DNA from 3 places in the Pilosibacter sp. NGB245 genome. Region 2 is predicted to be linked to each of the others. Evidence: predicted binding sites of a transcription regulator. Region 2 holds the regulator's gene; each other region holds the start of a gene.
The links. Region 2 encodes LexA, which represses DNA repair genes until DNA is damaged. Its sites were predicted from a motif close to CNAACANNTGTTNG; they were not measured.
Positions count from the first base shown of each region.

Region 1 (11,065 bases), 730 kb from region 2:
GAGGCAGACTGCCATTTATTCGGTGGAAATCTGGAAGCGTTTCAGAAAATGGGGCGGTATTCCGACAGGTCTGACACAGAATGTGGGCGACTTCTTAAAGTCGGAGGAAATCGAGGGTATTCTTGGTAACTCCGATTTTGTTTATCTGCTGAATCAGAATGCAAAGGATCAGGCGATACTTGCAGATAAGCTGGGGCTTTCGGAAAAACAGCTTTCCCATGTGACCAATTCAGAGCCGGGTTCCGGTCTGATTCTGTTTGATAACGTGGTGATTCCTTTTGTGGATAAATACCCGACAGACACAAAGACCTATGCGATTATGAATACCAAACCGGAAGAAAGTGTAAAACAGGAGGATGTTGATTAGTGGCAGAGAATAAAAAAGACAAGTCGGCTGGGTTTGCAAGGGATAAGAGTGCTTTTTCTAAAGGTGGTTCCGAAAAGGGAACTGCTTCGAAAAAAGTACAGCATAAGCATTCCGGGACACATCAGCCAAGAGATGCAAATGACACTTCCGGAGATGTTCTGAAACAGGAACAGTCTGAAGCTTTTGGACAGAATGTCCAGAAGTCAGGGCTGTCAACAAAACGCAGAAATAAAAAGCAGTATCAGAAGCAGGACACTTTTGGACACAGTGAAAATCCTTCCGCAGAGCAGAAGAATTTGAAGTCTGAGAATACGGATGCGGACAGTAAGAGGAAAAGCGATTTTTCGCAGGAAAACAATACTTTTACGGAGGATGGTGACAGGGAGCAGGAGGAACATCAGCAAAAGGATGATTACCACCGCAGGGATACCTACCACCAATCCGAGAAAAAAGGAAAATACCACAGATGGGAGTATCAGAACAGGGAACGTACAAAACAATCTGATTTTGAACGTGATTTCCAGACGAAGGACAAAACCTTTACGGAAGGGATGGAACCGGAGTTTCATGGAAGCAAAAAATTAGACAGACTGCAAAATAAGGCAGAGAAAGCCGGGAAAAAGACCGAAGCTGCAAGAAAGAAGATACCTAAGAAAAAGGAGTATTCCTTTGAGCGTGTCTTTGATGAAAAGACAGGAAAAGCAAAGTATGTGCTGACTGCTGTGGAAAAAGAAAAGCAATTCAAACCGGATAGTCCGGTAAAAGTGGTTGCAGGCAGGGTAGGTGCAGAATATTCCAATTTTACCCATGGCAAGGTTGCCGAAGTGGAGAAAGAAAATTCTGCCGTGGAAGGAGCACATAAGACGGAGCAGACAGCAGAGGATGTCTATTATTTTGTGAAACGCAACCATAAAAGCGGATTGCAAAGGAAGAAAGAGAAAGTCGCAAGGCTGGAGAAAAAGCAGTTTAAGAAAGAGGTCAATTTCCGGTATCAGAAGTTTTTGGAAGAAAATCCGGATATGCAGGAAAAGACCCTGAAAAAGCAGATGCAGAAACGATTGCAGAAACAGCGGATCAAGCGGGAGTATGCAAAGGCAAGGCGGGCAGGACAGGCAGCAAAGAATACAAAGGAAGCGGCTGCAAAATCAGCCAGTTTTGTTACCAAGGTTGCCAAGAAAATGCAGGAGATAGCCAGCAGGAATGTTTCGCTTCTGGTAACAATCGGTATCTTTGCACTGATTCTGATTATGATCATGACAGCCATATCGTCCTGTGGGGCGATGTTCTCAGATGGTATGAGTACCACACTGGCAGGAAGCTATATGAGTGTTCCGGCGGAGATTGATGCTGCGGACTTGGCGTTTTCCGAGCTGGAAATGGAATTGCAGAAAGAAATCAATAACATAGAAACGGACTATCCGGATTATGACGAATACCGCTACAATCTGGATGCCATAGGGCATGATCCGTTTATTTTAATCAGTTATCTGTCGGCAGTACATACGGAATTTACGGCAAGTGAAGTGCAAAGTGAGATAGAAAGCCTTTTTGAAGAAATGTATGAGCTGACCTTAAATCCTACGACGGAAACAAGGACAAGGACTGTAACAGATCCGGAAACGGGTGAGGAGACGGAGGAAGAATACACTGTAACCATACTTGAAGTAACACTGACAGCCACCGACCTAGGTGTGGTGGTAGCCGGACACATGAATGAGGAGCAGAAAGAAATCTATGCTCTTTACAATGAAACCCATGGACTGACACAGCAGTTTTATACACCGCTCAATCTGTATTGGTATAGCTATGTGTCGAGTTATTACGGCTACCGTATCAATCCGGTCACAGGGCAGGAACAGTTTCACCGTGGTGTGGATATAGCGGTGCCCACAGGGACAACCGTGCTGGCAGCGATGGATGGAACGGTTACAACAGCAACCTATGATGCTTCTTATGGTAATTATGTTGTGATAGAGGACAGCAATGGTTACTGCACCAAGTATGCACACATGGATACATTAAGTGTCAGTGCCGGACAGACTGTTACACACGGAACAACCATAGGAACAACGGGAAATACGGGAAGCAGTACCGGAAGCCACCTTCATATCGAGTGTTTGTATAACGGGGAGTATTATAACCCGTTATTTTACTTTGATGTGGGTGAGGGAACTCTTTATGGAGAAACTCCGGGCGGTGGCGGTTCGCCGGGAAGTGTCATACCACCGGATTCCTATGATGATGCGACAGTACAGGCACTTATGGAAGAAGCGGCAAGATATCTTGGCTATCCGTATGTTTGGGGCGGTTCTTCTCCGTCTACAAGCTTTGACTGTTCCGGCTTTGTATGCTGGGTATTTACCAACAGCGGCGTACATAATCTGCCAAGAACCACAGCACAGGGCATATATGACCAGTGTACTCCGGTGTCAGCGGCAGATGCCAAGGCAGGGGACATTATCTTTTTTACAGGTACTTACAATTCACCGGGACCTGTCAGCCATGTAGGTATCTATTGCGGAAACGGTGTGATGATACACTGCGGTGACCCAATCAAATATGCTTCTATCAATACACCATACTGGCAGAGCCATTTCTACAGTTTTGGAAGATTAAATTAAAAGCAGGAAGTGAGGATAAATGACAAAGGAAAGAATTGAAAAAGAGCTTCTGAAGGTCCGGGAGCAGCTTGCAGGATTGCAGGCAAGGCAGAAGGACTTAGAGGAGCAGTTACAGATGGCGGAGGATGCGGAGAAGATGAAATTCATTGAGAAAAATAAAATCTCTCTGGAAAGGCTGATTTTACTGAACAAAGTCAGTGAGGAAGAAATCCTTCATCTGTTAAAGAAAAAGGAACAGGAAGAACAGACACAACAATCAGAAAAGGAGGCAGTAAGCCATGAAAAAAATGAAACTATCATCTAAGGCGGTGATATCGCTTATTTTATCAGCAGTTTTATTTTGTATGCCCGCTTTGGGATTTGCCATGAACGGGAATTATGCAGTGAGTGTTCATGCGGAGGATACAGAGCCGGAAAGTAGTTCTGAGGAAAACAGAACCGAGAATGATACAGAGCCGGAAACGGAAAGCGGTTCTGAAGAAAACAGTTCAGAACATGAGACAGAAAGCAGTACAGAGGAAGGTACGGTATCTGGAAATGACACTAAAGAACCGGAATGTACCTGTGAGGATAAATGTGGTGCGTATGAATATGACCATAATTGCGAAGTATGCGTGAAGGATTATAAGCTCTGTGCATATAAAAAGCCGAATGTCACAATCCAGATCAATCAGCCGGATGGATGGCATAATGACAAAGCAACCGTGACATTTACAGTTGCGGATGTGGCACACACAGGAAATTTTGAAATTGCAAAAATACAGGCAAAGGTAGGACAGAATGGAAGCTGGACGGATGTGACAGAGGACAGAAAGCTGGAGGTTTCTGAAAACTGTACGGTGTATGTGCAGGTCACTGACCAGAAGGGAAATACCTATGAGAGAAGCCGTTCAATCAAATGTATTGATACCACAAAGCCTACGCTTAATGCTGCGGTCAGTGACGGACTTTTGAGTGTGCAGGTACATGATACGGATTCCGGAGCAAAAGCAGTCTATGTCAACGGATATGAATTTACAGACCTTACAAACGGAACTTTGAATATCCGCCTGCAGCAATTTGATGCGGGGTATGAGTATTTTACCATTTCAGCAATGGACAATGCCGGAAATATGTCGGAGGTCTACAAGACGAAAAATCCATACTATAAAGACCCGGCAGATGAAAGTGATGAAAATCCGGCAGAACAGCTTCCGGTCAATGCAGAAGCTACCAAGCCGGGAAGTGCCACGGGAACCGTAACAGAGCATACAAAGACAGACAGTGATGGAAATACCACTTCACAGACAAGTCCTGCGGAGCAGAAAAAGCAGGCAATGGCGGAAGCGGATGCTTCGGAGAAAGGAGAGAATGAGGATAAGGAGAGTAAGCAGTCCGGGCAGGGCAAGGAATTTTATACCATTCAGACAGCGTCGGACAAGGTGTTTTATCTGATTATCGACAGGGATGGTGAGGAAGAAATGGTCTATTTTCTGACAGAGATTACGGAAAATGACTTGCTGAATACCACATCTGATAACAGTGAGACCTTACCGAAAAACTCCGCCGCATTAGAGTCTTCAATCCCGACTTCTGAAAGTGCATTGCCAAATAATAATGCAGAACAGGAAAATAAGCAGGAGGAAGCTGCGGAAGATACAGAGGGAACCGAAGAAGATACAGAAAGCACCGAGGAACCGGAAGAAACGGAGGTTAAAGAGCAGGCAAATCCTATGATTTCCTATATCCTTATGGGAGGTCTTGCAGTGGCAGTAATCGGAGGTGCGTATTATTTCAAAGTAGTACGCAAAAAGAAAGAGGATTTCATCGAGGATGAAGATGAGGACGAGGAAGATAACGAAGAATATGAGAACGAAGATGAGGAATCAGAGGGAAGTTCGGATGATGATTTCTTTGAGGAACAGGAGGAAGAATAATGCAGTTAGTGATAGCAGAAAAGCCAAGTGTGGCACAGTCAATTGCCAAGGTGCTTGGTGCAGATGAGAGAAAAGACGGATACATGGAGGGAAACGGTTCTATCGTTTCATGGTGTGTGGGGCATCTGGTTGAGTTGGCACAGCCGGATGCCTATTTTGATGCATGGAAAAAGTGGACCTACGACAGCCTGCCTATGATACCGGAGCATTGGCAGCATGAGGTCAAGAAAGACACGGTTGCTCAGTACAGGGTATTAAAGGAGCTGATGCATGATACAAGAGTAGACAGCGTGGTATGTGCCACAGATGCAGGACGGGAAGGAGAGCTTATCTTCCGTTTGGTGTATGAACAGGCGGGATGCAGCAAACCCATGAAACGCTTATGGATTTCATCTATGGAGGAAAGTGCCATAAGGGAAGGTTTTGAGAATTTAAAGCCGGGAAGTGACTACGATCACTTATATCATTCTGCGCTTTGCAGACAGGAAGCGGACTGGCTTGTGGGTATCAACGGTACAAGGCTTTTTACCGTTTTATATGGCGGCAAGGTGTTAAAGGTGGGCAGGGTACAGACACCTACTCTTGCCATGCTTGTAGAGCGTGAAGCAAAGATTATGAATTTCAAGAAAGAGCAGTATTTTATGGCTCATATCCTCTGCGGTGGCGTGGATGCAGTCACAGAGAGGATTGACAATAAAACAGAAGCAGAAAATGTGGCAGGAGCTTGTCTGAACGGACAGGCTCTTGTTACATCTGTGGCAAAGGAAGAAAAGACGGTGGCACCACCGAAGCTCTATGAACTTACCACGCTTCAGAGAGATGCCAACCGTCTATTCGGTTTTACAGCAAAGCAGACTTTGGAGTACACCCAGAGCCTTTATGAAAAGAAGCTGTGTACCTATCCGAGAACGGACAGCCAGTATTTGTCTGACGATATGGAGCAGACCGCCGGAAATGTGATTGAAGCAATTTTTGGTTCCATATTGTTTGAGGAAAATAGGATGTTCAATCCGGATATTAAGCGAGTGTTAAACAGCAAAAAGGTCACAGACCACCATGCGATTATCCCCACAATGGAGATTGCCAAAGCTGACCTTGCAGCCCTGCCGGAAACGGAGCGAAAAATTTTATCCCTTGTGGCCAACAGACTGCTGTGTGCTACGGGGGAGAAATATCTTTATGAAACAGTCAAGGCAGAGCTTTCCTGTGGGGGATACACCTTTGTCACTTCCGGCAAGTCGGTCTTAAAAAACGGATGGAAAGATTTTGAGGATGCCTTTAAGCGTTCTTTTAAGACAACGGAAGATAAGGAGCAGGAGGATAAGAAACTGCCGGAGCTTTCCGAGGGGCAGACCTTTGACGGGGTACAGACGAAGATTAGCGAGCATTATACCACACCGCCGAAGCACTTTACGGATGTGATATTTTGTGAGCGTAAGGAGTGGATAGGAATTGAAGAAAGGAGTTCAGCATGAGAAGAAAAAAAGATAAAAGCAATGGCATTACTGCTTTGTATGAAAGACTGTCTCGTGATGATGATAATGCTGGAGAGAGTAACAGTATAGTTCATCAAAAGCAAATGCTTGAAGATTATGCTATGAAACATGGTTTTACGAATCTTGTTCATTTTACCGATGATGGTTGGAGTGGAGCGACCTTTGACAGACCTTCATGGAACAGACTTGTTGAAGGTGTTAAAAACGGAGAAATCACTGCCTGTATCTGCAAAGATATGTCCAGAATCGGCAGAGATCATCTGCAAGTAGGTTTTTTCACTGACATTCTGTTTAGAGAAAAGGAAGTTCGATTTATAGCAATCAATAATGGTATTGACAGTGACCGTCAAGAAACCAGTGAGTTTGCCCCTTTTCTGAATATCATGAATGAGTGGTTTGTCAGGGACACAAGTAAGAAAATTAAAGCTGTACTGAAATCCAGAGGTTCTTCCGGCAACGCTCATACAAGTAATATCCCACCATACGGCTATTTGAAAGACCCCGAAAACCCCGACCATTGGATTATTGATGAAGAAGCTGCTGAAGTAGTCCGCAGAATTTATCGCATGACTATTGAGGGAAAAGGACCTTATCAGATAGCAAGAGAACTTTCAGAAGAAAAAATTGAAAGACCATCTTATTATCTTGGCAAAAAGGGACTTGGAAATCATGCAAGCAACTATGACAAAGAAAATCCGTATATGTGGCGAGGAAATCAGGTTACTACTCTGATTGCCCGACCAGAGTATATCGGAAAGACTGTCAATTTCAGGACATTCAAAAATTCCTATAAGGACAAAAAGACGAAAAGGGCAGATAAGGAAGATTGGGTGGTTTTTGATGATACACAAGAGCCTATTGTCGATGAAGAAACATGGCTGCTTGCTCAAAAGTTAAGACAGAATGTAAGAAAAGCAGATCCTATGGGCGAGCCTAATGTTCTGACCGGAAAGATTTACTGTGCTGATTGTGGTGCGCCGATGTATAATCACAGGCAGCGGAAAGGGCGAGAAAGAATATACTATACTGCCAAAGGCGAAAAAAGGACAAGTTATTCCAATCCGGCAGATTGTTATGAATGTTCCACATATAATCTTGCTTATCAGAAGTATGACCGGCATTGTACTTGCCACCATATTTCAACAAAAGCACTTAAAAGCATCATTCTGAAAACCATACAAGAGACTTGCCATTATGTTTCTTTGAATGAGCAGGAGTTTGTCTATTCTCTGCAAGAAGAATCGGCGATGAAAGATATTGCTGTTTCTGAAACTGTAAAAAAACGCATTGAAAGAAATCAGAAGCGAGTTCACGAACTGGATATGCTTATCAGGAAAATCTATGAAGATAACGTGATTGGAAGATTGCCGGACAGGCTTTTTCAGAGTATGCTTACTGATTATGAAAATGAGCAGAACGAGCTAAACAAGATTATTGAGACTGACACCGCTGATATGCAACGGATTATAGGCGGTCAAAATAATGTGGAGCGTTTTCTAAAGCTGGTTAAAAAGTATGAGAACATTACAGAACTTACTCCTGCCATGATAAATGAATTTATCGACAAAATTCTGGTTCACGAGCCACAAGGAAAAGGTGCAGACCGCACCACAGAGGTGGAGATATATCTTAACTATGTCGGGCAATTTCAAGTACCTGTGGAGCAGCATGAACCAACAGAGGAAGAAAGGATTGCTGCTGAAAAAGAGGCGGAACGACTTCGCAGAAAACGAGAATCCAATCGTAAGTATATGAAAAAGATTCGTGAGAAATCAAAAGAATTTGCGGAGCATGAGCGTATAGCAGAAGAAAAAAGTTCTGATAGCAATGTGTGTGTTGAACAGAACGCCACAAGCAAATCAAATCGGCAAAAAGTGAAAGGAGAAAAAATAGCATGACAGAATTGAAATCACGAATCCATGACAAAAGCAACGGTCTGGACTATGTTCTTGTGGGCGATTACTATGTGCCGGACTTGAAGCTACCGGAGGAACACCGCCCTATCGGTATGTGGGGCAGACTGCACAGGACATATTTGGAGCAGTACCGCCCTACAAGGTTCTCTGCCCTCTGTTTATCCGGCGAACTGCATACTTACCTTGCTGACCTGGACGAACAGGCAACGGAAAGATGCAGCCTTATCATTGAGCAGATGAAACAAGCCGAGGGTGTGACCGAAACCATGAAAGCAGACAATCAGATGTTGTGGGTACAGTCCATGAACTCTATTCGTAACCGAGCCGAAGAAATCATCAGACAGGAAATGATTTACTGCTGATTTTATCAAGTCCAAAACCAACAAATTTATATCGTAAACGAAGCGACAGGTATTTCCTTATGAAGTGTCTGTCGCTTTTCATTTATCAAACTTTAAGGAGGAAAACACAATGAAGATGAACCGGAATGAAATGGAAGCCCTTTATGCCTTTGGCTGTCCGAACCTGAAAGCAACTGTCGAGCGTTTGCGTATGGTAGCTGCCCTTGCACCCGATCCAGTGGCGAAGAAGCTGTTTTATATGCTTTCCGTTAAGCTGAGTGCTGAAGGTGTTGAAAGGTGGTATCGCTGCTTTTACTGCAAGCTGCGTGTGTTGAAAAACCATAGGGAGGGCTGCTATGGCGAGACTTACGAAGATTGAGAAAGAAACAATTGTTCTCTTTAATGAGGGCGAGGACAAGGCAAATATCTACACCCACAACGCCGGATTGAAAAAGAGGTTGGCTGCTTTTGCTAAGAAGTACCCTGACCTTTGCAGACTGGAAAAATCCAATGTTCAAGGCGGTGTTTCTTATGAGCTGGCAAAGTCCCGTCTGTCTATCCGCTTCCTGCCGCCTTACAGTGAGGAACGCAGACAGAAAGCCAGCGAATATGCGAAAAAGCATGGGCTGAACAGCCAGCAGGGACAATGTGATAATCAGGGCTGATATGCGGTTAAAATGTCAGGTGCAGACCTGATGTTTTGACCGTTGCCTATCGTCTGCAAGGAAAGTATCGGGGACTATGGATTTTGCAGAAATGTGCGTTACAAGGCTTGAACAGGAACTCTGCACACAAAATTTTTTCTTCCATTCTTTAAGTTGATGAAGTATAATAAAATATGAAAAATTGAGGTTTTTAATGCTCGATTTCAAACAATCATTTTTATATATCTGGGACTATGGAGGGCAAAATGAATGATTTTTTACGAATGTGTTTTAATATAATTACACAAATAGGTCCCTATTTAGTTGTACTTCTTCTTTTGAAATATCTTGTAAATCTTCAACAAAAGAGAGCTAAAGAACGAGAGGAAGAACAGAAAAAGGGAATAATTAGAACGCATTATACAATAAAAACAGAGAAATTCCTTGTCGTGGCATTTATCGTAGGTACAATATTTTTTGCTTGTTGTACGGCTATGAGTCTTAGGGAAAAAGAAGATATGTTTGTCATTTGTATATTTGGAATATTTTTTTTAGTAGGCATAAGCGGAATAGTCAATATGGTAATGTGGAAACTGGAAGTGAACGGAGATGAAATCACATGGCGTTCAACTTTTGGCAGAAAGAGAACTTTTCACTTTGAAGACATTACCTATTGCGAGAGAAAGAAAGGTTCTATGCGTGTATATGTAAATGGAGAAAAATTATTTACCATTGATAGTAATATTGACAAAGAAGAATTTATGGAGGATATAGAGAGAAGAAGAATCCCTGTAAAATCTTACTGGGCAAATCAGCATAAGAAAAATCGTAAATGACATAGATTTTATAACAGTACGATGTTAGACAACTGAATATGACCGTTAAGGTCAGGTGAAGAAACCGATGTATTGAGCGTAAAGCGATCATGCGTCGGTTTTTCTTATTTCATGAGCTGACAGAATTCCGACTGTATATCACCCGTGAGGAAAGTATCGGTGACTATGGATTTTGCATAAATGCGCGTTACAAGGCTTGAACAGGAACTCTGCACACAAATTTTTTCTTCCATTCGTTAAGTTGATGAAGTATAATGAAAAATAAGATAAAGTTAATTCTTGGAGGTGTTATTCATGTTTGGTTTTAAGAAAAATGAAAAGCCAACGCTCATTATTGAAGCAAAAGATCTAATGGAAATTATCAAGTCTGATTATGATAATGATATGGCTTTTACTCTTATTGAGTTTTCCTATAATGAGAAAAAATATGTGATGGGTTCCTGTGTTTTACCTGCTAACGCAGAGGAATGTAAAGAAAATATATCTTTTATATTTCAAGACAGAGTTTTTGAAAGTTTTGAGGAATTTCAAACTGCTATTATTATAGATAATAAAAACATCTTACAATTAGAAAAACCCCTTGAAATTTTAAGAGCAGGAATTATTGATAATGAGCCTATGCTGAAAACGCCATGGGGAGATAAAAGATTAGCTGATAAAGCTGTTAATAAATAGCGTGTCGCTTTGAAAGGAGTACAAATTTATGGCATTATTGATGTTTAGAACTTTTGGAGTGATTATAGTATCATTTATAGTCTTAATTATGTATGTTTTGCATAGAAAGAAAAATGGGAAGTTTATAAAACGAAAGGCTGTCAATGAAGAAGAAAAAATAAAATATCAAAAATGGGAAAAAATAATCAATGTGATGGCAGTTGTTGGGTTATTGATTCTCGGTATATTTATAACTGTTCCTTGTTGCTTGGAT
Region 1 is NZ_CM171584.1:1,211,076-1,222,140, forward strand. It holds gene ACXMYH_RS05435 (VirB4-like conjugal transfer ATPase, CD1110 family) at 1-367, shown strand, start outside; gene ACXMYH_RS05440 (CD1108 family mobile element protein) at 367-2,988, shown strand; gene ACXMYH_RS05445 (cell envelope biogenesis protein TolA) at 3,008-3,292, shown strand; gene ACXMYH_RS05450 (CD1107 family mobile element protein) at 3,333-4,904, shown strand; gene ACXMYH_RS05455 (DNA topoisomerase) at 4,904-6,379, shown strand; gene ACXMYH_RS05460 (DUF4368 domain-containing protein) at 6,376-8,298, shown strand; gene ACXMYH_RS05465 (TnpV protein) at 8,295-8,678, shown strand; gene ACXMYH_RS05470 (hypothetical protein) at 8,788-9,036, shown strand; gene ACXMYH_RS05475 (hypothetical protein) at 9,014-9,322, shown strand; gene ACXMYH_RS05480 (DUF6560 family protein) at 9,568-10,137, shown strand; gene ACXMYH_RS05485 (hypothetical protein) at 10,432-10,812, shown strand; gene ACXMYH_RS05490 (hypothetical protein) at 10,841-11,065, shown strand, end outside.
Region 1: ACXMYH_RS05480 (DUF6560 family protein) is a predicted target of LexA. The motif match lies at 9,527-9,540, and genes of this name have one in related genera.

Region 2 (11,065 bases):
CTCGTCCGTCAAGGTCACCTGGATATAATCTTCACGGTTCATATCTCTGTAAAAAGAACGGTCGGTAAGTTCCAGATAAGTGCCCCGGAGCTTCCTCATATCCCGGAGAGGTTTTAACGGCAGCAGGCTGGTCCTTACTGTTCCTTTTTTCTCCAACTCCACGACTGTAATTGATTTCTCCTGGTCCACCTCCGAAAATGAATATTTTAAGGGAGTCCCGCAATAGCGAACCCGGTCAGTTCCTACGTTTTGGGGACTGTGGATATGTCCAAGTGCTGTATAATCAAACGGTGTAAAGACCGCTGCGTCAATGTTGTCGAGACCACCGACCTGAACATCCTCCGACTCGCACCTGGAAGCTCCCGTGACAAACTGGTGTGCGACAAGGATGTTTCTATCCTTCAGATCGATCTCCATATGGCGGATCACCGTCTCCGCCGCAGTCTGGACATCCGTTACCAGATCCGCCTCATTCTCAAATACATGCCGCACAGTCGAAGGGCGGATAAACGGGAGCAGGTGGATCCAGACTGTTCCGTATTGATCCTTCAGCGGAATCTTCGTGACACTCCCATCATATACAGGCGAAAGGTAGATCCCCCGGCTGTTCAACAGTCTTCCGCCGAAAGCCAGCCGTTCCGCCGAATCATGGTTCCCGCTGATAATAAAAACAGGAATCGCTCTCCCGGCAAGCCTTGTGATAAATTCGTCGAACACCTGGACCGCCTCCGCGGACGGGATCTGCTTGTCATAAATATCACCGGCCAGGATGATCCCGTCCGGCTTTTCTTCTTCCGCCAGATCAAGAATTCTTTTAAGAATATATTTCTGGTCTTCGATCATCGAAAACTCATTGACTCTCTTTCCGATATGAAGGTCCGATAAATGGAATAATTTCATTGGTTCCTCCTATTGCTCTCTCTTCTGCTCCTCCTATTGTACCGTTTTATCCCGGCAATAGCAAGCAAGGAACTTTTGGCCGCCGGTCAGCTGGAATGCAAGTATCCCGGAGAAAGAACAAGATCCCCGGACATCATTCTGCCCAAAGGATCTCGTTTGCAGCCCGGAGAGTCTTTCTCTCCGCATCCTCTCTTCTGTATCTTTCTGTCTTATATCATCACTTTATATACGGGTTTCCCGGCGTCTCCGCATAATACTCCACGGAGATCATATCACCGGCACGGAGTTCGTCAGAAACCATTCCGTTGATCAGTTTCAGCTCATATACATATTCCCGCACGGACATACCGGAATGATGATAATAAGTTTTTGCAACAGACCAGAGGGTATCACCTTTTTCCACCTCGATCGTCGTATAATAGCGGTTATAGACGGCATCATCCTCGTCTTCATTCGCCATAACCAGGGTCTTTCCAAAAAAGCAGGACATGATCATCACGATCATCACAAGAGCGATCAAATACTTCTTCATATTGGTTCCTCCTCTGTATTCAGTAAGTGCAAACTCATGTTCGGGAACATCTGTTCTGGTTTAGATTCTATCACGCGAACATATGTTTGTCAATTCTTTTTCTCCATTTTTTCGAACAAAAGTTTGCTTTTTTTCGCAGTTTATGATACTATGTATGCAGAGAAGAAATATTCTTTTGCAGATTATTACAGCGGTCGTCAAATGTCTCCCCGTGTATGCGCGGTTGCCATTTTCCTAATCGCCGTGACGAATAAAAGGAGGGGTCTCATGAGTCAGGGAAAAATTACTGATAAGCAGAAAGAAATACTTGAATATATAAAAGAAATGATCTTAAAGAAAGGATATCCGCCGGCTGTGCGCGAGATCTGTGAGGCGGTTCACTTGAAATCCACCTCCTCGGTCCACTCCCACCTGGAATCCCTGGAGAAGAACGGATATATCCGCCGGGATCCGACGAAGCCGAGAACTATCGAGATTCTCGATGATGATTTCGCTCTTACAAGACGTGAAGTTGTAAATGTGCCGGTGATCGGTACGGTCGCCGCCGGAACTCCGATCCTCGCGGAGCAGAATATCGAAGATTATCTTCCGATCCCTGCCGAAATGCTCCCGAATAAAGAAGTATTTATGTTAAAGGTAAAAGGAAACAGTATGATCGAAGCAGGGATCTACAGCGGTGATAAAGTCATCGTTGCAAAGCAGCCGGACGCCGAGAACGGCGATAAAGTCGTTGCGCTCGTTGATGACTCCGCGACCGTAAAAACGTTCTACAAAGAGAACGGTCACTTCCGTCTCCAGCCAGAAAACTCCACGATGGACCCGATCATCCTGGATCACGTAGAGATCCTCGGTAAAGTCATCGGTCTTTTCCGCATGATGAGTTGATTTGTTTATAACAAAAGAAAAATCCCCGGCAGTCCGCTGTGTTTTTGCAGTGGAACTGTCGGAGATTTTTTCATATCTTCCAGGCTGTGCTCTTGCGCTGTTGTCCCTTTCCCTATTTCGAGAATACCAGTCGAAATATCTTATGCCCGAAATGAGATGCAGCCGTTTGTCGGGTTAAATATTATTTCATGATTTTCCAATGTATCATTTACTCCTATAGAGCTCGGCAAACCAGAATCTGCGATTCTAATGTTTTTGCTTTAATTCATAGGACGGATGATATAAGCCGGTTGGTTCGTAAAATTCGTCACCAATATAGTGAAAACCCAGCTTACGCAAAACCTTTGCAGATTCAGTATTATGAGGATTATGTCCTGCAAACAGTGCGTCTGCTTTCTAAATGGAAAACGCGTAGTTGATGACAGCCGATGCAGCTTCCACTGCGTAGCCTTTTCTCCAGAATTGCGGAAGCAGATGAAACCCGATCTCATATTCATTCTTACGATATGGTCGCAATCCGCAGCATCCAATCGCGAGATCCAGGGTGCGTTCGGCTTTGAGAACCCGCAGGCAATCTATAAGTGGATCGCCGGGAAATCACTTCCAAGCCTGAACAACTTTATCATTCTCAGCAGACTGTTACATACCAGCATTGAAAATATCCTCGTCATTGACGGGGATATTCCTCTTTTATGGGTTTCTTTAAACCAAGGGTTCAATGACATCTTCCCTCTCTCGCCTTATAATCGTGTCATAAGGAATTGATGCGAAGGAGGCGAATACATCATGAAAATGACTTCGGCTTATGCCAATAAACTGCTCAAAAGCCTGGCGGACGAAAAGTCCTACTGGGAAGCCAAGGAAGCGACATCCCGTACATACGTTGCCGCCGTCAGCGAGGAACCGGTCATTCCGGAGTATGACTACTCCGCCGTTTCCGAGACGTTGAAAGAAATTGATCGAAAAACCGTTATTATCAAGCACGCCCTGAACCTGGCCAACGCAACAGCAAAGATCATGGTAGGCGATACGGAAATGAGCGTCGACAGCATTCTGGTAAGGATGGCACAGCTCAACTCCCGCAAAGCGACCCTGGACACCATGCGGAAATGCCTTCCGAAAATGAGGGAATCTTCCCATGCATTCAGCTCCAGGAATGCCGTTCCTGAGTATCGCTATACCAATTACGATCCAGAACTGGTAAAACAGGATTACGAACATATCTCCGGCGAAATCATGGAAATGCAGATTGCCCTTGATCAGTACAATCAGACGTTCCTGTTTGAAGCGGACATGTGACATACTCCCACCACTTAGCTCACGCTTGAAGTGGGGGCTTCTCGTTCGATTACCCCGTTGGGCAAAGCATTCACGAGCGATCCCCGTGTGTCCCACGGTTCTTTTTGTCTGATATATTTTTATGATGCTTTTTCGCTTTTTTCTAATATGATCCCGGATATTCTCAGGCCTTCCCGGCAGACGTTGACCGCCGCATTTTCATCACGGTCCATCCGGTTTCCGCAGCTGCAAAGATATACCCGATCTTCCAGTTTCAGATCATGTTTTATTTTTCCACAACAGCTGCATGTTCTGGAACTTGGATACCAGCGGTCGATGCGGACAAGTTTCTTCCCTTCCCGTTCCAGTTTATACTGCAAAAAATCTGTGAACATTCTCCAGCCGTTGTCATGAACATTTTTTCCAAAATGATGTTCCCCGCTCATCGTCTTCAGATCCAGATCTTCGATACATACGATATCATAGAAATTGGTTATCTTTCTTGATTCTTTATGCAGATAATCTTTTCTCTGGTGAGCGATATGTGTATGGATCCGCGCCACTTTTTTCTGTTGTTTTTTATAACGATTGCTTCCCTTCCGGCAATGGCTCAGTTTTCTCTGCGCTTTCGCCAGTTTTTCCTGGCTGTTTCTGAAATAGTGCGGATAACCTGCATGTTTTCCATTGGAATCTACATATAGTTCTTTCATGGAAAAATCGAGTCCGACGGCCTGCCTTATGTTCCTTATTTCCACTGGCTTTTCTTCACAAAAATACAGAAGAGAAACATAATACCGCCCATCAGCTTCCAGACAGACGGATGCACCTTTCAGGCAGGCATCTTCTCGGATCTTACGATGCTGCCGGATCCGGATCCAGCCAGTTTTGGGGAGCTTCAGTTTCCCATCTTTTAACAGGATATTTCCATTGACACTGTTTGTGGTATAGCTTTTAACAGGATTCTTTTTTGACTTGAATCTCGGAAAACCAAACGATGGATCCCTGAAAAAGTTTTTATATGCAATCTGTAGGTGCAGCTGGGCATTGCACAGAGCAAGGCTGTCCACTTCTTTTAGCCATGGAAATTCTGCCTTATATTTTGCCGGAGTGACCTTTAGATTTTTTCCGGTCTTTTCATAGCATTCCTTCTTTTCTGACAGCATCCGGTTATATACGAACCTGACACATCCAAATGTTTTTGCAAACAGTTCCTGTTGTATTTTATTGGGATAGATCCGAAACCGGTATACTACGTTCATATTTTTTCTCCCCCTGTGTCTCGATGTACTGACGGATCACTTCGATCGGAGCTCCGCCGGCACTCAGGAGGCAGAAGCTCTGACTCCAGAACATTTCCTTCCAGAGCTTCTGCCGGATCTCCGGATACTCTTTTTTGATCAGACGGCTGCTGGCACTTTTATAGGCATTGATAAATTTACTGAGTTCCGACTTCGGATGGGCACGGAACATGATATGGACATGGTCCTCATCGTGATTCCACTCTTCCAGGGTGATATGATATTTGGGCGCAATGTATTCAAAGATTTCTCGTGCGCGATCCGAGATCGGATCATTCAGGACCTTTTTCCGGTACTTTACGACCAGGATCAGATGATAACAGAGTAAAAATACTGAATGTGCATTATTGTCAAGTTCTCTCATATTTATCAGCCTTTCTTTTTATTTCGACTGATTTAATTATATCACAAATGAGATCATTTGTCTATTACATTTCAGAACATTTGTTCTGTTTGATCTGCAATCTATTTTTCCTTCAGGCTTATTCATTTTATGCAGAATTGATGATATAGCACGACTACAAAAATCAATATATGAGAAGTTTACAATACACAGCACAGCTATGTGCAATAATCTGATATCTACATACCAACTATCACACTATGCAAGAGATGGCAATTCATCTCACCACCTATAGAGGTGGGAGAATTCTTGCTGATTCTTGTTAAAGAATTTTCCGTACAGGGTCTTTAAAAATGCAGATGGGATTGTTAACGTTCAGTGACATGGATTGTTTTGTTATTTTTTATCCGTTGTATCTTTCGGTTCATGGTACGCTAATTCAGCAAATATCAATGGTAAATAATCCCCCTGTAGAAAACCCGTGAGCGATCACGCTGGTGCCGGGGTACGGTTTCAGGCACCACGGCTGCGGAATGTGAATTTCGCAGCCTTTTCCTTACAGACAGCTATCACAAAGGAGGAGCCTATGAAAAATTTTCTGAGACTGGACGGCCTGTCCATCCTGTCCGTCCCATATATGTACATCGACCACAAGGACTATCTTGCGGATTCCCTGCTCGCGCAGAACCATGTTTCCGTGCGGTTAGGAAACGAATTCTCACGGGACGATTCCCCGTACCGTATCATTCTCTGCAAAGTCAGAAAGAAAGATACGGCGGAATTTGAGAAATCCATGGAGTCCTTACGCAACAAGATGCTTCTTTTCGGGCACAACGATTACATGGAATTCTGCAACGGCATCATGGAAACACTGGAACAGAATCGAGGTGCTGCATGAAGAAATCATTTGTCCCGATCAGCAAACAGACTAAGAAAGCACAAAAAGCATACCATTCCTTACGGCGTTCCACCTGGGGCATCCTGAACCCGGCAACGCGGACCATGCCGAACGGCAGGGCATACAACCGGAAGAAACAGAAAGCCCACGACAGAAGCGGCAGGGAATCCTCCTTCGACTCCCCGCCGCTTTTTTACCCGTCCATGCCTATCAATCCCACAGGTTCCAAAAATATTTCGTCATAAGCTCCATGCCCTGCTTCAGGCACCGGTCCCGGTACTCACGCAGTTCTCCCTCGGCCGCCAGCCACTTTTCCGATATCTCCGCATATTTCGGAACATCGCTCATCGTATACAGACGATGCGTATGCTCCCGCTTTTCCCTTGCAATCTCCTCTTCCGTTTTCAGTTTCTCTCCGAACATGCCGTATTTTGCCGTGAATTCTTCCCGTGCCAGGTCATGTTCTTTCTCATACGGATTTTTCTTTCTGCACGTGCCCTCATTTGCTTCCCGGAACAGAAATTCCATTCTTCCCAGAATACGGTCCCATTTCCGGATGTTTTCTTCTTCCGCTCCTTTAAAGGAGCCGGGGTAGCCATGACTGTTAACACGAAGGTCATGGATCATGTTCGAAACAACCGTAAGGAACCATTGGTCGATCGACCAGGTGTCACGGTAACAGTATCCGTACCTCAGTCTCTGATAAATGCAGACAATGTCTTCTCTCCATATGGAAATCCTTTCCCATAGCGATTCTCTCTTACGGTGCGACAGAAAAACGGAACATTCTTCCTTCCGTCTCTTTCCGTTTTCCTTCGGACTCATTCGCTTTGTAATTCTCTTTGCGGTTTCATCCATTGTGCTTTCTCCTTTCCCGTAATATCCCTGATACGACAGTTATATCACTGCACAGGAAAGACTGCATTGAACCTCTGGGTGAACTACCCATTGTCTTAAGCCAATGGGCTTCCTGCTTCATCGACCTCGTAACCTACTATCTCCACAGGCGTTAATTTGGGCAGTCCCTGCCCTATATATTTCTTTATGCTATTTGTCTTAATCCTTCTGTCAGTATATTTTTCGCGGCATTGATATCCCTGTCATGTTCTGCTCCGCATTTCGGGCATATCCATGTCCTCACTGACAAATCTTTTGTATCTGGATTCTGATACCCGCAAACAGAACATAATTGACTACTGGCATAAAATGTATCTATTTTGATGTATTTCCTGCCATTCCATTTTGCCTTATACTCTAACTGTCTTGTCAGCTCATACCATGATGCATCACTTATGGCTTTTGCCAGATGATGATTTTTTACCATGTTTTTTATCTGTAAATTCTCTGAAACTATCACTTGGTTTTCGCTGATAATCTCATGTGAAACTTTATGCAGATAATCTTTTCTCATATTCCTTATTTTCTCATGGCATATTGCTATCTTTTTCTTTGTTTTATAATAGTTCTTACTTCTCTTTCCTTTATGTGACAGTTGCCTTTGCAGCTTTACAAGCTGTTTCTCGTATTTTTTTATAATTTTTTGATTCTCATATACCTTCCCATCGGAAGTAATACATAAATCTTTAAGTCCTAAATCGATTCCTATGTTATGATTTGTATGTGCCAGTTCCTTATGCTCCGTTTCTACAAGTATGGACACATAGTATTTTCCACTGGAAACCTGCGAAACGGTCGCTGACTTAATCTGCCCACGATATTCCCTGTGTAACCTTGCTTTTACCGCTTTTAATTTTGGCAATTTTATCTTCCCTGTCTCAAAATCTACCGCTATATTTCCATTTGTGAAGTTTGTTGTGTATGATTTATGGTTATCGTGTTTGCTCTTGAATTTCGGATATCCTGCATGTTCCTTAAAAAATTTTTGATATGCAGCGTCCATGTGATAGATTGCGTTGGTCAGAGCAAATTTATCTATTTCTTTTAACCATTCATAGTCTTTCTTTAATTCTCTGTTACAGTAATTATTACAATCCGTTTTACTAACTGACTTTTTCTCTTTCTCGTATATTTCTTTCCGATATGCCAATGTCTGATTGTAAACAAAACGGCAACAGCCAAATGTTTTTGCAATCTGAATTCTTTGTTCGCTATTAGGATATATCCTGTATTTATATGCTTTTAACACCCACTGTCGCCACCTTCCTACCCTTGATTTTCTATATATTTTCTCAACATCTCTTCTGATACATTTCCTACACTGCAGACAAAATATCCGTCCGTCCAAAAAGTATGTTCTTTCCAGAAATGTTTTCGTAGATAATCCGGATATCTTTTCCAAATATGATAGGTTGTATAACTCTTCATCAGATTTACTATTTTACTGATAGACATTGTTGGTTCTGTTTCTATCATGTAATGAATATGATCTTTATCTGTCTCCATATATCTGATAATGACTTTATGCTTTTGACATATCTCATAAGAAAACTGCTTTATATCATCTGATATTTGTTTTGACATCAGCAATTTCTTTCTATACTTGCATACGAATATGATACTGTAACAAATATTTGTGTCTGTTTTTGATTTCCACGTTTCCATAACGCAAGTATAGCACAAACCTCCGCTTCCGGCTACCTTAACCCACCGTCTAAAGCCAGTGGGATTGCGGTAGCCCTATTTCAAAGAAGGATAAATGTCAGCTGATCTGAGCATTCATCCTCTTCCATTGTTTCCTATAATATTGCTATTTAGAAGTCATCATCCATATCACAATCATCGAAGTCAATGTCATCCTCGTCGTCATCATCTTCATCGAAATCTCCGGCATCTCCAAAAAGAGCCTCGTGTTCCTCTTTGCTGGTACACATTAATTCATCCCATAAGAATCTTTCAGTTGCATCAATTTTTCCATCACCGTTAAAATCCTTCCACTTCATACCGGCGCCCTCCTTAAAGATTGCTGATTTGTTTTTCTTTGTACCCTTATCATAACACAAATGCTGTCCAATAAAACGGACTATTCATATTTATTACTTTGTTTGAAATATCTTTTTGGAATCTGTAAACTCCCTATTACCTCGTTATTGGAAATCTGGCAGTTCCAGCCTTTTTAATTTGTGAGCATCCAATCCGATAACCGTCTCCACACCGTTCACTTCGGCTATCTCCCAGAACTCCTTCCAATAATGATGTTTGTGTCGCATGGAGGAACAATTCTTTTCCAGAGGCAATCCATATTTCACAGCTGCATCAATCACCCGTACAGCAACTGCTTCCATTTCCAGAGTCCAGATTTTCTGTCTTCTGAAAATCCGATCCGGATGAGCAACGATCTTGAAACAGCCTGTTTTCATTCCCGCGATCATCGCATCGCCAAGAACTGTGTATTCGTCAACCTGTAATCGTTCTTTCGGCCATTCGAACGTATAATGCTCTCTGTCTTCCGGGTCTTCTGCCATATGCTGTCCAAGCAAAAGAATTTCCAAATCCGGATTATTGGAAAGTTCTTGATAATATCCACTCTGATCATATCTGGAAAAATACTCAATCTCCAGTCCGATATGAATTTTGATTTTTCTCTGATACTGTTCCTTCAGATTTTTAAGAGTGGATATGTATTCCGGCAGTTCCTCATACTTCATCCGTCCGCCAAACGGATTACCGGGGAATGGAGCGTGATCCGTAAAGCAGATATCAGTTGCTCTAAGACCAATCGCTTTTTTGATATATTCTTCATCGGATACCATCTCTGCATGTCCGCAGCGGAACGTATGCACATGGAAAAGATATCGTTCTCCTAATGAAATCATTTTTACGCTCTCCTTTCATGGTGCCAAACACATGACGGCATACCATTAAATACATTTTATAAACGGTAGGGTATCCGTTTGAATTGTAGAGCCGTATAATCCAGCTGTATAGCAGTTCTCCAGGATACGGCCGGAAACATGTCGGCATGGTTATTGCATTCATGTAATCTTCTCTCTTTCATCATTATTTTTTGTGAAAGAATTATGGAAAGAAAACGATTTGTTTTGGCAAAAAAAGAAGCACGGACCGTGACGATCCGCGCCTCCTGTCGTAAGTACAAATGCTTTATATTTTGGGAATACCGAGCGAAATTTCTTCTGCCTGAAATGAGATGCGGCCGTTCTGAGTAAGGGAGAAGCCGTGAGTGATCATATTCTGGCACACCTGCATATAAACCAGTACATTTTTCTGTCTGGAAACCAGATTTTGCAGATGCAGTTTGATTTCCCAATCATTGACCTCACGACCATACTTAATCGCTTTCACAATACGAAGCATCGGATGAGCGGGCTCGCGGATCTCTTTTACCCATTTCTTCCGCTTTTCCTCAAATTCTTCCATGGACATATCCATAAATTTGCCATCCTTAATGTCCGTGATGATATCCGGATACTTTTTGGTTCCCCAGATATCCAGATATGAGCAGCGGGCTTCTACCGGAGTGAACAGCACCTCCAGCAGATACTCCAAATCGGGATCCGCGTCCACTCTTGAACCAAGCCCCAACCCGATATCATGGCTTTCTTTGGAGATCAGTTCTTCCAGTGTGTCGTACAAATCAAACATCTCATGAGTGTCCGGGATAAACATAGTTTTCCATCATATGAATTTCTCCTTTCCTTCCAGAACAATAGATTTTCTTCCGTATTCTTCGTTTTCCAGTTCAATCGCATTTGCCGAAGTTTTTATTGAATCTGATCAGATATATTTTTTGATCCATTGATCAAGGAATGCCATCTGATTGTCCGTGTGAAACCAATGTTCCCCGCCTTTCATGACGGTCAGTGTGGCACCAATCTGGTCTGCAAAACAGGAAATGGTTTCATAAGATGTCAGGCTATCCCGATCCCCGTACAAAATGTGTGTCGGAACATTCCATGCAACAGGATGTTCTTTTACATAACAAAGATATTCCCATGAAAGTGTTTCACCGAACG
Region 2 is NZ_CM171584.1:1,937,923-1,948,987, forward strand. It holds gene ACXMYH_RS08645 (exonuclease SbcCD subunit D) at 1-900, opposite strand, end outside; gene ACXMYH_RS08650 (LysM peptidoglycan-binding domain-containing protein) at 1,118-1,432, opposite strand; gene lexA (transcriptional repressor LexA) at 1,700-2,317, shown strand; gene ACXMYH_RS08660 (GNAT family N-acetyltransferase) at 2,714-2,833, opposite strand; gene ACXMYH_RS08665 (hypothetical protein) at 3,104-3,616, shown strand; gene ACXMYH_RS08670 (RNA-guided endonuclease TnpB family protein) at 3,736-4,854, opposite strand; gene tnpA (IS200/IS605 family transposase) at 4,817-5,257, opposite strand; gene ACXMYH_RS08680 (hypothetical protein) at 5,823-6,134, shown strand; gene ACXMYH_RS08685 (hypothetical protein) at 6,131-6,379, shown strand; gene ACXMYH_RS08690 (hypothetical protein) at 6,345-6,992, opposite strand; gene tnpB (IS200/IS605 family element RNA-guided endonuclease TnpB) at 7,177-8,280, opposite strand; partial or broken gene tnpA (IS200/IS605 family transposase) at 8,298-8,696, opposite strand; gene ACXMYH_RS08705 (hypothetical protein) at 8,846-9,034, opposite strand; gene ACXMYH_RS08710 (PHP domain-containing protein) at 9,179-9,907, opposite strand; gene ACXMYH_RS08715 (hypothetical protein) at 10,194-10,685, opposite strand; gene ACXMYH_RS08720 (hypothetical protein) at 10,827-11,065, opposite strand, start outside.

Region 3 (11,065 bases), 1.5 Mb from region 2:
TCCTTTTAGGTGCCGGAGTCACAGCGGTGATCCAGTCATCTTCCGCGACTACCGTCATGGTCGTAGGTTTTGTAAACTCGGGTATCATGAAGCTGACGCAGGCGGTCGGCATCATCATGGGCGCCAACATCGGAACGACTGCTACTTCCTGGCTCCTGAGCCTTACAGGAATTGAGAGCGGAAACTTTTTTGTACGTCTTTTAAAACCGACATCGTTCTCACCGGCCCTTGCACTCATCGGTGTCTGCCTTATCATGTTCTCCAAAAAGGAGAAGAAGAAAGATGCTGGAACGATCATGATCGGCTTCGCGATCCTGATGACCGGAATGGAGACCATGAGCGGTGCTGTAAAACCGCTTGCGAATGTACCGGAATTCACAGGGATCCTGACCATGTTCTCAAATCCGGTCCTTGGAATGATCGCCGGAGCTGTCCTCACTGCGATCATCCAGAGCTCTTCCGCATCGGTCGGAATTCTTCAGGCGTTATGTGCAACGGGAGCAGTCAACTTCGGCACGGCTCTTCCGATCATCATGGGACAGAATATCGGAACATGTGTGACTGCAATGCTTTCCGGTATCGGCGCCTCCAAAAATGCGAGACGTGCAGCGCTTGTTCACCTGTACTTTAATATTATTGGCACCGTGATCTTTATGATCGTCTTTTACACGATCAATGCGGTCGTTCATTTTTCGTTCCTCGATACAGCGGCAAATGCGATGGGGATCGCAGTGATCCACAGCAGCTTCAACATTGCGGCGACAATCCTGCTCCTTCCGTTTGGCAACGGACTTGTAAAACTGGCATGTCTCACGATCCCGGATGAGCAGAAGAAGGAAGTTCCTGTCGCAGAGCAGGAAAAGAGTGCGTTCCGTCTTCTCGACCCGCGTTTCCTCGACACTCCTGGTTTCGCAGTAGAGCAGTGCCGTCAGACAACGATCCAGATGGCAAAGCTGGCGAAGGAATGCTTCTTTACATCAGTAGAACTTTTAAAGGAATTTTCAGAAGAAAAGGCAGAGCGCGTGGAGGCGCTGGAGAACCTTGTAGACCGTTATGAGGATGAACTCGGAACCTATATGGTAAAGCTCGGCGGAAAAAATCTGTCCAGAAACGACAGCCATACGGTATCCCTGCTCCTTCACTGCATCGGTGATTTTGAGCGTATTTCCGATCATGGCATGAATTTAAAGGATTCCGCGAAGGAGATGCAAGAGAAAGAGATGCATTTTTCAAGCAAGGCAGACAAAGAGCTGGAAATCTTTTTAGATGCCGTCAAGGAGATCCTGGACATGTCCATTGATGCGTTCGAGACGAATAATACGGATGAGGCGTCAAAGGTGGAGCCGTTAGAGGAAGTCATCGACGATATCAATACCGTGGTGAAGGCAAATCACATCAAGAGACTCCAGAAGGGAAAATGTACGATCGAGCAGGGCTTTGTCCTCTCTGACATTTCTATGAATCTGGAGCGTGTTTCCGATCACTGTTCCAATATCGCGATCAGCGTGATCGAGATCGAGCGCGATGGTTTTGATGCCCACGGATATCTGGAAAATTTAAAGAGAGACGGAGATCCGCAGTTTGCGGCGATGGTGGAACAGTATCGTGATAAATACGCGCTTCCAGTCTAGGAAAATGTGTAGTAAGATAGTAGGAGAAAAGGGCGGTATGCCGTGGGAACGCATAGCTGCCCGGCACTATGGATCGTGAAATAAAAATCATGATCTGAATCAGGCCGATGACGGAAAATGACAGAAATTAAGACAGGAGGAGAAGAACATGGCTCTGATCTATGCAGTGGAAGATGATAAAAATATTCTGGAAATTGAGATGTTCGCACTGAAAAACAGCGGATATCAGGTAGAGGGCTTTGAGTGCGCTCATGATTTTTATAAAAAGCTGGAAGAGAAGCAGCCGGATCTTGTCCTCCTGGACATCATGCTGCCGGATGAGGACGGACTGGAGATCGTAGCGAAGCTCCGCCGCCGCCCGGAGACGAAGAAACTTCCGGTGATCATGGTGACGGCAAAGAGCACCGAGATCGACAAGGTGAAGGGACTCGATGTCGGCGCGGATGATTATCTGACAAAGCCGTTCGGTGTGATGGAGCTTATCGCGAGAGTGAAGGCGGTGCTCAGAAGAACGATGGAGGAGGACAAGTTCCTGACCCTGGGGGATATCTTCCTGGATGATGAGAAGCACATGGTGTATGTGAAGGATGCCCCATGCAGCCTGACCTTCAAGGAATATGAACTCTTAAAGCTGCTGCTCCACAATGCCGGGATCGTTGTGACGCGTGAGATCATCCTGGAGCGTGTCTGGGGCATCGATTTTGAAGGAGAGTCGAGAACTCTGGATATGCATATCCGGACGCTCAGACAGAAACTCGGCGAGGCGGGTTCCATGATCCGTACAGTGAGAAATGTGGGGTACATGATCGAATGAAAAGAAAAATCCATATAGAACTTCTTGCCACGGCAGTGTTTTCAATCTTGTTGACACTGCTGTGTGTTTTATTCGTTTTTTACGGGGTCTATCAGAAACAGGTGATCGGGGATCTGAAGGCGGATGCACTTGTCATGAAAAATATGCATATCTTTGACAGTATCTCGGATCTGCACCCGGATGCCTATGATCTGAATCCCGATACGCTGCGCATCACGGTGATCAACGCCAGCGGAAATGTGATCTTTGACAGCAATGCGGACTTTACCGCGATGGAGAACCATGAGGACCGTCCGGAGATCCATATGGCGCTGGAAAACGGGGAAGGAAGCGATACCCGCCGCTCGACCACACTGGATAAAAACATGTTCTATTACGCGATCCGTCTGGACAATGGCCGGATCCTGCGGATCGCAAGGGAAGGCGACAATATTTTTGCTCTGACCCAGAACATGATGCTGACAGTTGTCGGCGTGTTTGTGCTCCTGTTCTTCTTCTGTATCCTGATGTCCAATTACTTTACGAAGAATCTGGTGGCACCGATCGAGAAGATGGCGGAGAATCTCTCGGAACCCGGGACGCAGGCTGCCTACAAGGAGCTGGTCCCGTTTATGAACAAGATCCGGCAGCAGCATGAGGATATCTTAAAAAGTTCCCAGGTGCGCCAGGAATTCACGGCAAATGTTTCTCACGAGTTAAAGACGCCGCTCACGGCAATCTCCGGATACGCGGAGCTCATCGAACATGGGATGGCCGGGGACAACGCAGAGCGGTTCGCCGCGGAGATCCACAAGAATGCATCGAGACTACTCTCACTGATCAACGATATCATCCAGCTTTCCCAGCTCGATGGCGGGAAAAAGGATGTGGAGTATAAAGATCTGGATCTGTTCCCGCTTGCAAAGGAATGCGTGGACATGCTCCAGATGAACGCGAAGAAGCAGAATGTGACGATCAGCGTCCGCGGCGGGGCTGCCCCTGTCTTTGCGGACCGGCAGCTTATGGAGGAACTGATCTACAACCTGTGCGACAATGCGATCCGTTATAACAAGAAGGACGGATCGGTGACGGTGACGACGGGAACGGAGAACGGACATACCTTCCTCTCTGTAAAGGATACCGGGATCGGGATCTCGCCGGAGCATCAGGAGCGGATTTTTGAGCGTTTCTACCGTGTTGATAAGAGCCGCTCGAAGGCGACCGGCGGTACGGGACTTGGCCTTGCGATCGTCAAACATATCGTGGCACAGCACGGTGCGAAGCTTTCCCTGGAGAGCGAGGCAGGAAAAGGAACGGAGATCCGGGTGGATTTTTCGGAGACTTTGAAGCAGCAGGAGCTTGAGAAAGAAAGGCAGCAGGAAGAACAGAAGGAAAATACGGAAGAGTGAGAACTTGATCAGTTGCCGTGCGCGTGCAGTGAGTGTCCGCGTACGGCAACTTTTTATGATTTACGCGAACAACGAGCCAAAGTCCGCGCTTGCGCGAGAACCTGGCGACTGCCGCGATAACAAGGGGAAACTCGAGAAACGTGTTTTCACTTGTTCCCGGACGATGTCTGTGATCAGTGTGCAGGCCGGGTGAGAGTGATTGGAATCCCGTTCTCCGGCTGAAGGAAACGCAGCTGATCCGGGATCGTGCAGCTGAGAGATGTTGAATCCGGGCTGCACAGGAGATGAGGAGGCGAAGCGAAATCCACATTCGTCAGATTGCAGGAAATCACTTTTGATTTCTGCCATCATTGCATCACTTTTTACAAAAATTACAAAATTCATTAGTTTAGCTTAAAAATACGTTGATGTATAGAAGAAATTGTGATAGGATGTTATGCATAAGTGCAGTCCAGACGGACAAACGTCCGCATGGACACTCTGGAGAGTCTCCGAATGGAGCGCCGAAGGTGTAAGACCGGTTCATGTCCATGGTACCGGTTGATCTCTCAGGCAAAAGGACAGGGCATACAAATAACCACAATGGGGAAAATCCCCGTTGTATGCAAATGTTCTACTCTTTGGAGAGCTGATATCTTATCAGCTCTTATTTTTTGCGCGTGAGCCCGGGGAATTGATTGCAGGGGCCGCGGCTATGATCATGAAAGAGGAGGATAACAAAAATGGACACACTGATGCAGCTTGTAACAAAAGGAAATGATTTTCTGTGGAGCTTTCTCCTGATCATTCTCCTATGCGGAACAGGGCTTTACTACACGATCCGCTTAAGATTCATCCAGGTCAGAAAGTTCGTGGAAGGCGTCCGCCAGGTATTCGGACATTTCAGCATGAACGGCGAAAAGCACGAGAAAGGTGAGATGACCCCGTTCCAGTCCATCGCCACGGCGATCGCTGCCCAGGTAGGAACCGGAAACCTCGCAGGAGCGGCGACAGCCCTCATCGGAGGCGGACCTGGTGCGATCTTCTGGATGTGGGTCAGCGCATTCCTCGGAATGGCGACGATCTATGCGGAGGCAGTTCTGGCACAGACATATAAGACAGAGGTAAACGGCGAGGTGACAGGAGGCCCTGTCTACTACATCAAGGCGGCGTTCAAGGGCACATTTGGAAAAGTGCTCTCCACTCTGTTCGCGGTATTTATTATTCTTGCTCTGGGCTTTATGGGAAACATGGTTCAGTCCAATTCCGTCGGGGCAGCGTTTGTGGAAGCATTTCAGGTATTCCATGTGGAACTTTCGCCGGTGATCGTCGGCATTGTTGTCGCAGTGATCGCAGCGGTGATCTTCCTTGGAGGAACAAAGAGTCTGGCAACGGTAGTTGAGAAGATCGTTCCGATCATGGCCGGTGTTTATATCGTCGGCAGCCTGATTCTGATCTGCATGAACATCACGGCTCTTCCGGCAGCGTTCCTTTCCATTATTGAGGGGGCGTTTGCACCGGAAGCAGTTCTCGGCGCAGGCGCGGGAATCACAGTGCGCGAGGCGATCCGCTATGGTGTTGCCCGCGGCCTTTTCTCCAACGAGGCCGGTATGGGTTCCACACCGCACGCACATGCGAGAGCAAAAGCGGAATCCCCGCATCATCAGGGACTCTGCGCGATGGTCAGCGTCTTCATCGACACATTTATCGTCCTGAACCTGACTGTATTTTCCGTTCTCACGACAGGCGTTATGAGCAGCGGAAAGGACGGCACAGCGCTCACACAGGCGGCATTCATGAAAGGATTCGGCAGCGCCGGCATCATCTTCGTCGCGGTGTGCCTGTTCTTCTTCGCATTTTCCACGATCTTAAGCTGGCATTTCTTCGGACTTGTCAACGTGAAGTACCTGTTCGGTGAGAAAGCGTCAAAGCTTTACTCCATGATTGTTGTTGTCTGCATCGTGATCGGTTCCTGCCTGAAGCTGGAGCTTGTATGGTCTTTAGCAGACTTCTTCAACGGTCTGATGGTCATCCCGAACGTCCTTGCACTGCTGGCACTCAGCGGGCTCGTGGTGAGAGCATCGAAGGAGCGGTAGACGCAGAAGTCTTTTAAAATGAAATATTGACAGCCGGAAAGGCTGAGCGTAAGGCGGCAGACTGTGTATTGTGGGCATGGGCTGCCGTCTTTTTGATTTACGCGAACAAAGAGCCAAAGTCCGCGCTTGCGCGAGGCCTTGGCATTGTCGCGATAACAAGTGGTACATGTAAAAAAATCTCCCCGGAATTTGTGAAGGATGCCGATTGACAGCCGGATGGAAATCCGATATAGTACCCATATCTGAAATCTTTCCGGAGTTTATCCGGATCACCGATCTGATATAGTGAGCACGAAAAAATATGTGCTGCAGATCGTCACACCGGCGGGTCGCCGAAAGAATCGTGGAAAGCCAAATGAATAAAACGAAAGGAGACGGGAGGGAAGTATACTGCTTCGCAATGCGAAGAAACAACAAGAAATGGTTGACTTTTTACAGGGATTATATTATGATTAACGAGTACAGAACACTTGTTCGCGTCTAATGACTGATCGGGCGGCATCTGCGTTGATCCTGCAGATTTTACGGGAGACCGCCTGGATTCTGATCGATTTTGTTATCCGGAAAATAAAAAGTGCAGTTCCGGATTTTGGAGGAAAAATATGAATAAAGATGATAAATTAAAAGCCCTTGATGCGGCTCTCACACAGATCGAAAAAGCTTACGGAAAAGGTTCCGTTATGAAACTCGGAGATTCCGGCGCAAATATGAATATCGAGACGGTTCCGACCGGTTCTCTGAGCCTTGATATCGCTCTCGGCCTCGGCGGAGTCCCGAAGGGACGTGTTGTAGAGATCTACGGGCCGGAGTCCAGTGGTAAGACGACGGTCGCTCTCCATATGGTAGCGGAAGTACAGAAACGCGGCGGTATCGCTGGATTTATCGACGCGGAGCACGCACTTGATCCGGTATACGCGAAAAATATCGGCGTTGATATCGATAACCTCTATATCTCCCAGCCGGATAACGGCGAGCAGGCGCTGGAGATCACGGAAACAATGGTGCGCTCCGGTGCCGTCGATATCGTGATCGTGGACTCCGTAGCGGCGCTTGTTCCGAAAGCAGAGATCGACGGCGATATGGGTGACTCCCACGTCGGCTTACAGGCCCGTTTAATGTCCCAGGCGTTAAGAAAACTGACCGCGATCATCAGCAAGACAAACTGTATCGTGATCTTTATCAACCAGCTCCGTGAGAAGGTTGGCGTCATGTTCGGAAATCCGGAGACAACGACCGGCGGACGTGCGTTAAAGTTCTATTCCTCCGTCCGTCTCGATGTGAGAAGAACCGAGTCCTTAAAGCAGAGCGGAGAGGTGATCGGAAACCATGTCCGTGTAAAGGTCGTAAAGAACAAGATCGCGCCGCCATTTAAAGAAGCCGAGTTTGACATTATGTTCGGAAAAGGAATCTCCCGTGAGGGTGATGTCCTTGATCTCGCTGCCGATGCGAATATTGTTGAGAAGAGCGGTTCCTGGTATGCATACAAGGGCGCAAAGATCGGTCAGGGACGTGAAAACGCAAAGAATTATCTGCTGCAGAATCCGCTGATCTGTGAGGAGATCGAAAACCAGGTGAGAGAGCTCCACGGACTGGAAGCACAGCACGTTGTCCCGGGTGAGATGGCTGCAGAGACAGCTCCGGAGGAGACACTGGCGGCGGAGACAGAGGCAGACGAGTAAAAAGCAGGAACAGCGTTACCTTTCACGGAACGTCAGAAACAGCATTCCTGCAGACAGTACAGGGACTTCTCTGAATAACAGGGAGAAGAATAACTGTAGATAGAAAGATACAGGAAACACACGGATGAGAGAGTGGATACAGGAAGAACACCGGGAACATAAAATGTATGCCGGTGCAGATGGGGAGGCGATCCCGGAGGAGTTTCGGGAAGCCCGAAATAAGGGACTCTACTATCTCCAGTTTTCCGGAAAAACAGAAAATGAGATGCGTAAGAAGCTGGCGGAACAGGAGCTTTCGCCAGCCTCTGTTGAAGATGCGATCCTTTTTCTGAAACATTACCGGTATCTGGATGATGAGGACTATGCAAGGCGGTATGTAGAGAAAAACGGACATAAAAAGAGTATCCGCCAGATGAAATTTGACCTCCGCCAGAAAGGTGTCAGCGATGATCTGGTGGAAATGATATTCGAGGATATGGAAGTTGACGAGTCTGCCCAGATCCTCGGACTGCTGAGAAAGAAAAACTACGATCTGGAGGAACCGGACCCGGCAAAGCGTCAGAAGATCTACGCGTTCCTGGCGAGAAAAGGCTTTTCTTATGACGCGATCAACAGTGCGATGAAACAGTGGGAGTGAGAAGCTGTTTTTGATCGGTGAACAGGAACTGCAGTGCTGCTTTTCAGAGGCTGAGAGAGCCCGCGGACTGCAGTTCGACAACCTTCGTGGGGATGCACAGAAGTCCCCGGAATGCGGGCATTATACTTGACATAATGCATAAAACAGTTTAGAATTGAAGTGTTGTAATTAGTACAATGAAAACTAAATAAAGGAGGTGCTCCTGTGTCACCAATAATCAGCATGTTGATAGCAGCAATTATTGTGGCTCCTATTACCTGGAAGATAGCTGTGGCTCACCATAAAAAAAGTTACGAGAGTAAGATCGGAAGCGCAGAGGAAAAATCCAGAGAAATAATAGATGAAGCATTGAAGGTCGCCGAGACGAAGAAGAAAGAAGCTCTCCTGGAAGCGAAGGAAGAGAATTTAAAAGCGAAAAACGAGCTTGAAAAGGAAACCAGAGAACGGAGAGCCGAGATCCAGCGTTATGAGCGCCGCGTACTGAGCAAAGAGGAAAACCTTGACAAAAAATCTGAGGCAATGGAGAGAAAAGAATCCAGTCTTGCCGCGAAGGAAGAAACTTTAAGAAAACGTTCTTCCGAGGTCGAGGAATTATTTGCTAAGGAGCAGGAAGAACTGGAGAAGATCTCCGGACTTACCAGCGAACAGGCGAAAGAATATCTTCTGAAATCTGTTGAGGAAGATGTAAAACACGACACTGCAAAGCTTATCAAGGAATTAGAAGCCAAGGCAAAAGAAGAAGCAGACAAGAAAGCAAAGGAATACGTGGTTACAGCGATCCAGAGATGTGCTGCTGACCATGTTGCAGAGACAACAGTTTCTGTTGTACAGCTCCCGAGCGACGAGATGAAAGGCCGCATCATTGGACGAGAGGGACGTAATATCCGTACTCTTGAGACAATGACAGGTGTGGAACTCATCATCGATGATACACCGGAAGCTGTCGTATTATCCGGTTTTGATCCGGTAAGACGTGAAGTCGCAAGAATTGCTCTTGAGAGACTGATCGTGGATGGACGTATCCATCCGGCGAGAATTGAAGAGATGGTGGAGAAAGCGCAGAAGGAAGTTGAAAACATGATGCGCGAGGAAGGTGAAGCTGCGATCCTTGAGGTCGGCATTCACAATATCCATCCGGAGCTCGTCAAGCTCCTCGGCAAGATGAAGTTCAGGACCAGCTATGGTCAGAACGCATTGAAGCATTCCATCGAGGTCGCACAGTTATCCGGTTTACTGGCAGCCGAGATCGGTGTGGACGTCAGAATGGCAAAGCGTGCCGGCTTATTACATGACATTGGAAAATCCGTTGACCATGAGATGGAAGGTTCCCATGTACAGCTCGGATCGGAACTGTGTAAGAAATACAAAGAATCCCCGATCGTTATCAATGCTGTGGAATCTCACCATGGCGATGTTGAGCCGACGAACCTTATTTCCTGCATCGTTCAGGCAGCAGATACGATTTCCGCTGCAAGACCGGGCGCAAGAAGAGAGACGTTGGAGACATACACGAACCGCTTAAAGCAGCTTGAGGATATTACAAACTCCTTCAAGGGAGTTGATAAGTCCTTTGCGATCCAGGCGGGACGCGAAGTGCGCATTATGGTAGTGCCGGAGCAGATCAGCGATGACGATATGGTTCTTCTCGCAAGAGACATATCCAAGAAGATCGAAGAAAGCCTGGAATATCCGGGACAGATCAAAGTCAACGTGATCCGCGAGTCCAGAGTTACCGATTACGCGAAATAAAATTGAAAGCCGTTGCTGTGCAGAGAGGATCTGTATGGCTGCGGCTTTTTTATTTACGCGAACAACGAGCCAAAGTCCGCGCTTGCGCGAGACCTTGGTGACTGTCGCGATAACAAACAGGCACTGCGTGCCTAAGATGCGCACTCGCGCGAAGATGAGGATTGTCGCAAGCGACCGCGCTCGGCGCGAGAATGTGTCGAGATACATTTTTAGGAGGAAATTTCATATGGCAAAAATTGGTTTTATCGGCATGGGAAATATGGGAACCGCGATCATGCGGGGACTTTTAAAGACATATCAGCCGGAGGAGCTGCTTTTTACGAGCGCTCATGAAGCGAAGATGCAGAAGATCACAGAGGAGACGGGCGTTGCCCACGTTTTCACAGCAACCGAGTGCGCAGAGCAGGTAAAATATCTGGTCCTCGCGGTAAAACCTCAGGTTCTTCCGACTGTGTTTAAAGAATTAAACGGAAAGATCCGTAAAAATCAGGTTGTGATCTCCATCGCGGCCGGATATGCGATCGCGGATCTTCAGGCAGGACTCGGAGACGAGGCGAGAATTGTCCGCTCGATGCCGAACACCCCGGCGATGGTCGGCGAGGGAATGTCCGGTGTGAGCTATGATGAGAACCTGTTTACGGACGAGGAAAAACAGGTGATCGACGGTTTCTTCACTTCTTTCGGAAAGATGGAGAAGGTGGACGAGAAGCTGATGGATGTTGTGGGAAGCGCCAGCGGCTGTTCACCGGCATATGTATACATGTTCATCGAGGCGCTGGCTGACGGCTGCGTGAAGAACGGACTTCCTCGCCAGGCTGCCTACAAGATGGTTGCCCAGGCGGTGCTCGGCAGCGCGAAGATGGTCCTTGAGACAGGAAAACATCCGGGCGAATTAAAGGATATGGTATGCTCTCCGGGCGGAACAACGATCGAAGGACTTGCCGCCCTGGAAGAGAATGGATTCCGCGGTGCGATCATCAAGGCCTGCGATGCGAACTTTGAGAAGAATAAGAAATTAAAGGGCTGATTGCTGTAAAAAGAATTCTCCTATTATTCACAGATAATGAGATAAATTGCGAACAAGAAGCAAAT
Region 3 is NZ_CM171584.1:397,172-408,236, forward strand. It holds gene ACXMYH_RS01725 (Na/Pi cotransporter family protein) at 1-1,631, shown strand, start outside; gene ACXMYH_RS01730 (response regulator transcription factor) at 1,780-2,445, shown strand; gene ACXMYH_RS01735 (ATP-binding protein) at 2,442-3,833, shown strand; glycine riboswitch at 4,304-4,407, shown strand; gene ACXMYH_RS01740 (alanine/glycine:cation symporter family protein) at 4,556-5,908, shown strand; gene recA (recombinase RecA) at 6,511-7,587, shown strand; gene ACXMYH_RS01750 (regulatory protein RecX) at 7,712-8,224, shown strand; gene rny (ribonuclease Y) at 8,447-9,973, shown strand; gene proC (pyrroline-5-carboxylate reductase) at 10,200-11,000, shown strand.
Region 3: recA (recombinase RecA) is a predicted target of LexA. The motif match lies at 6,372-6,385, and genes of this name have one in related genera.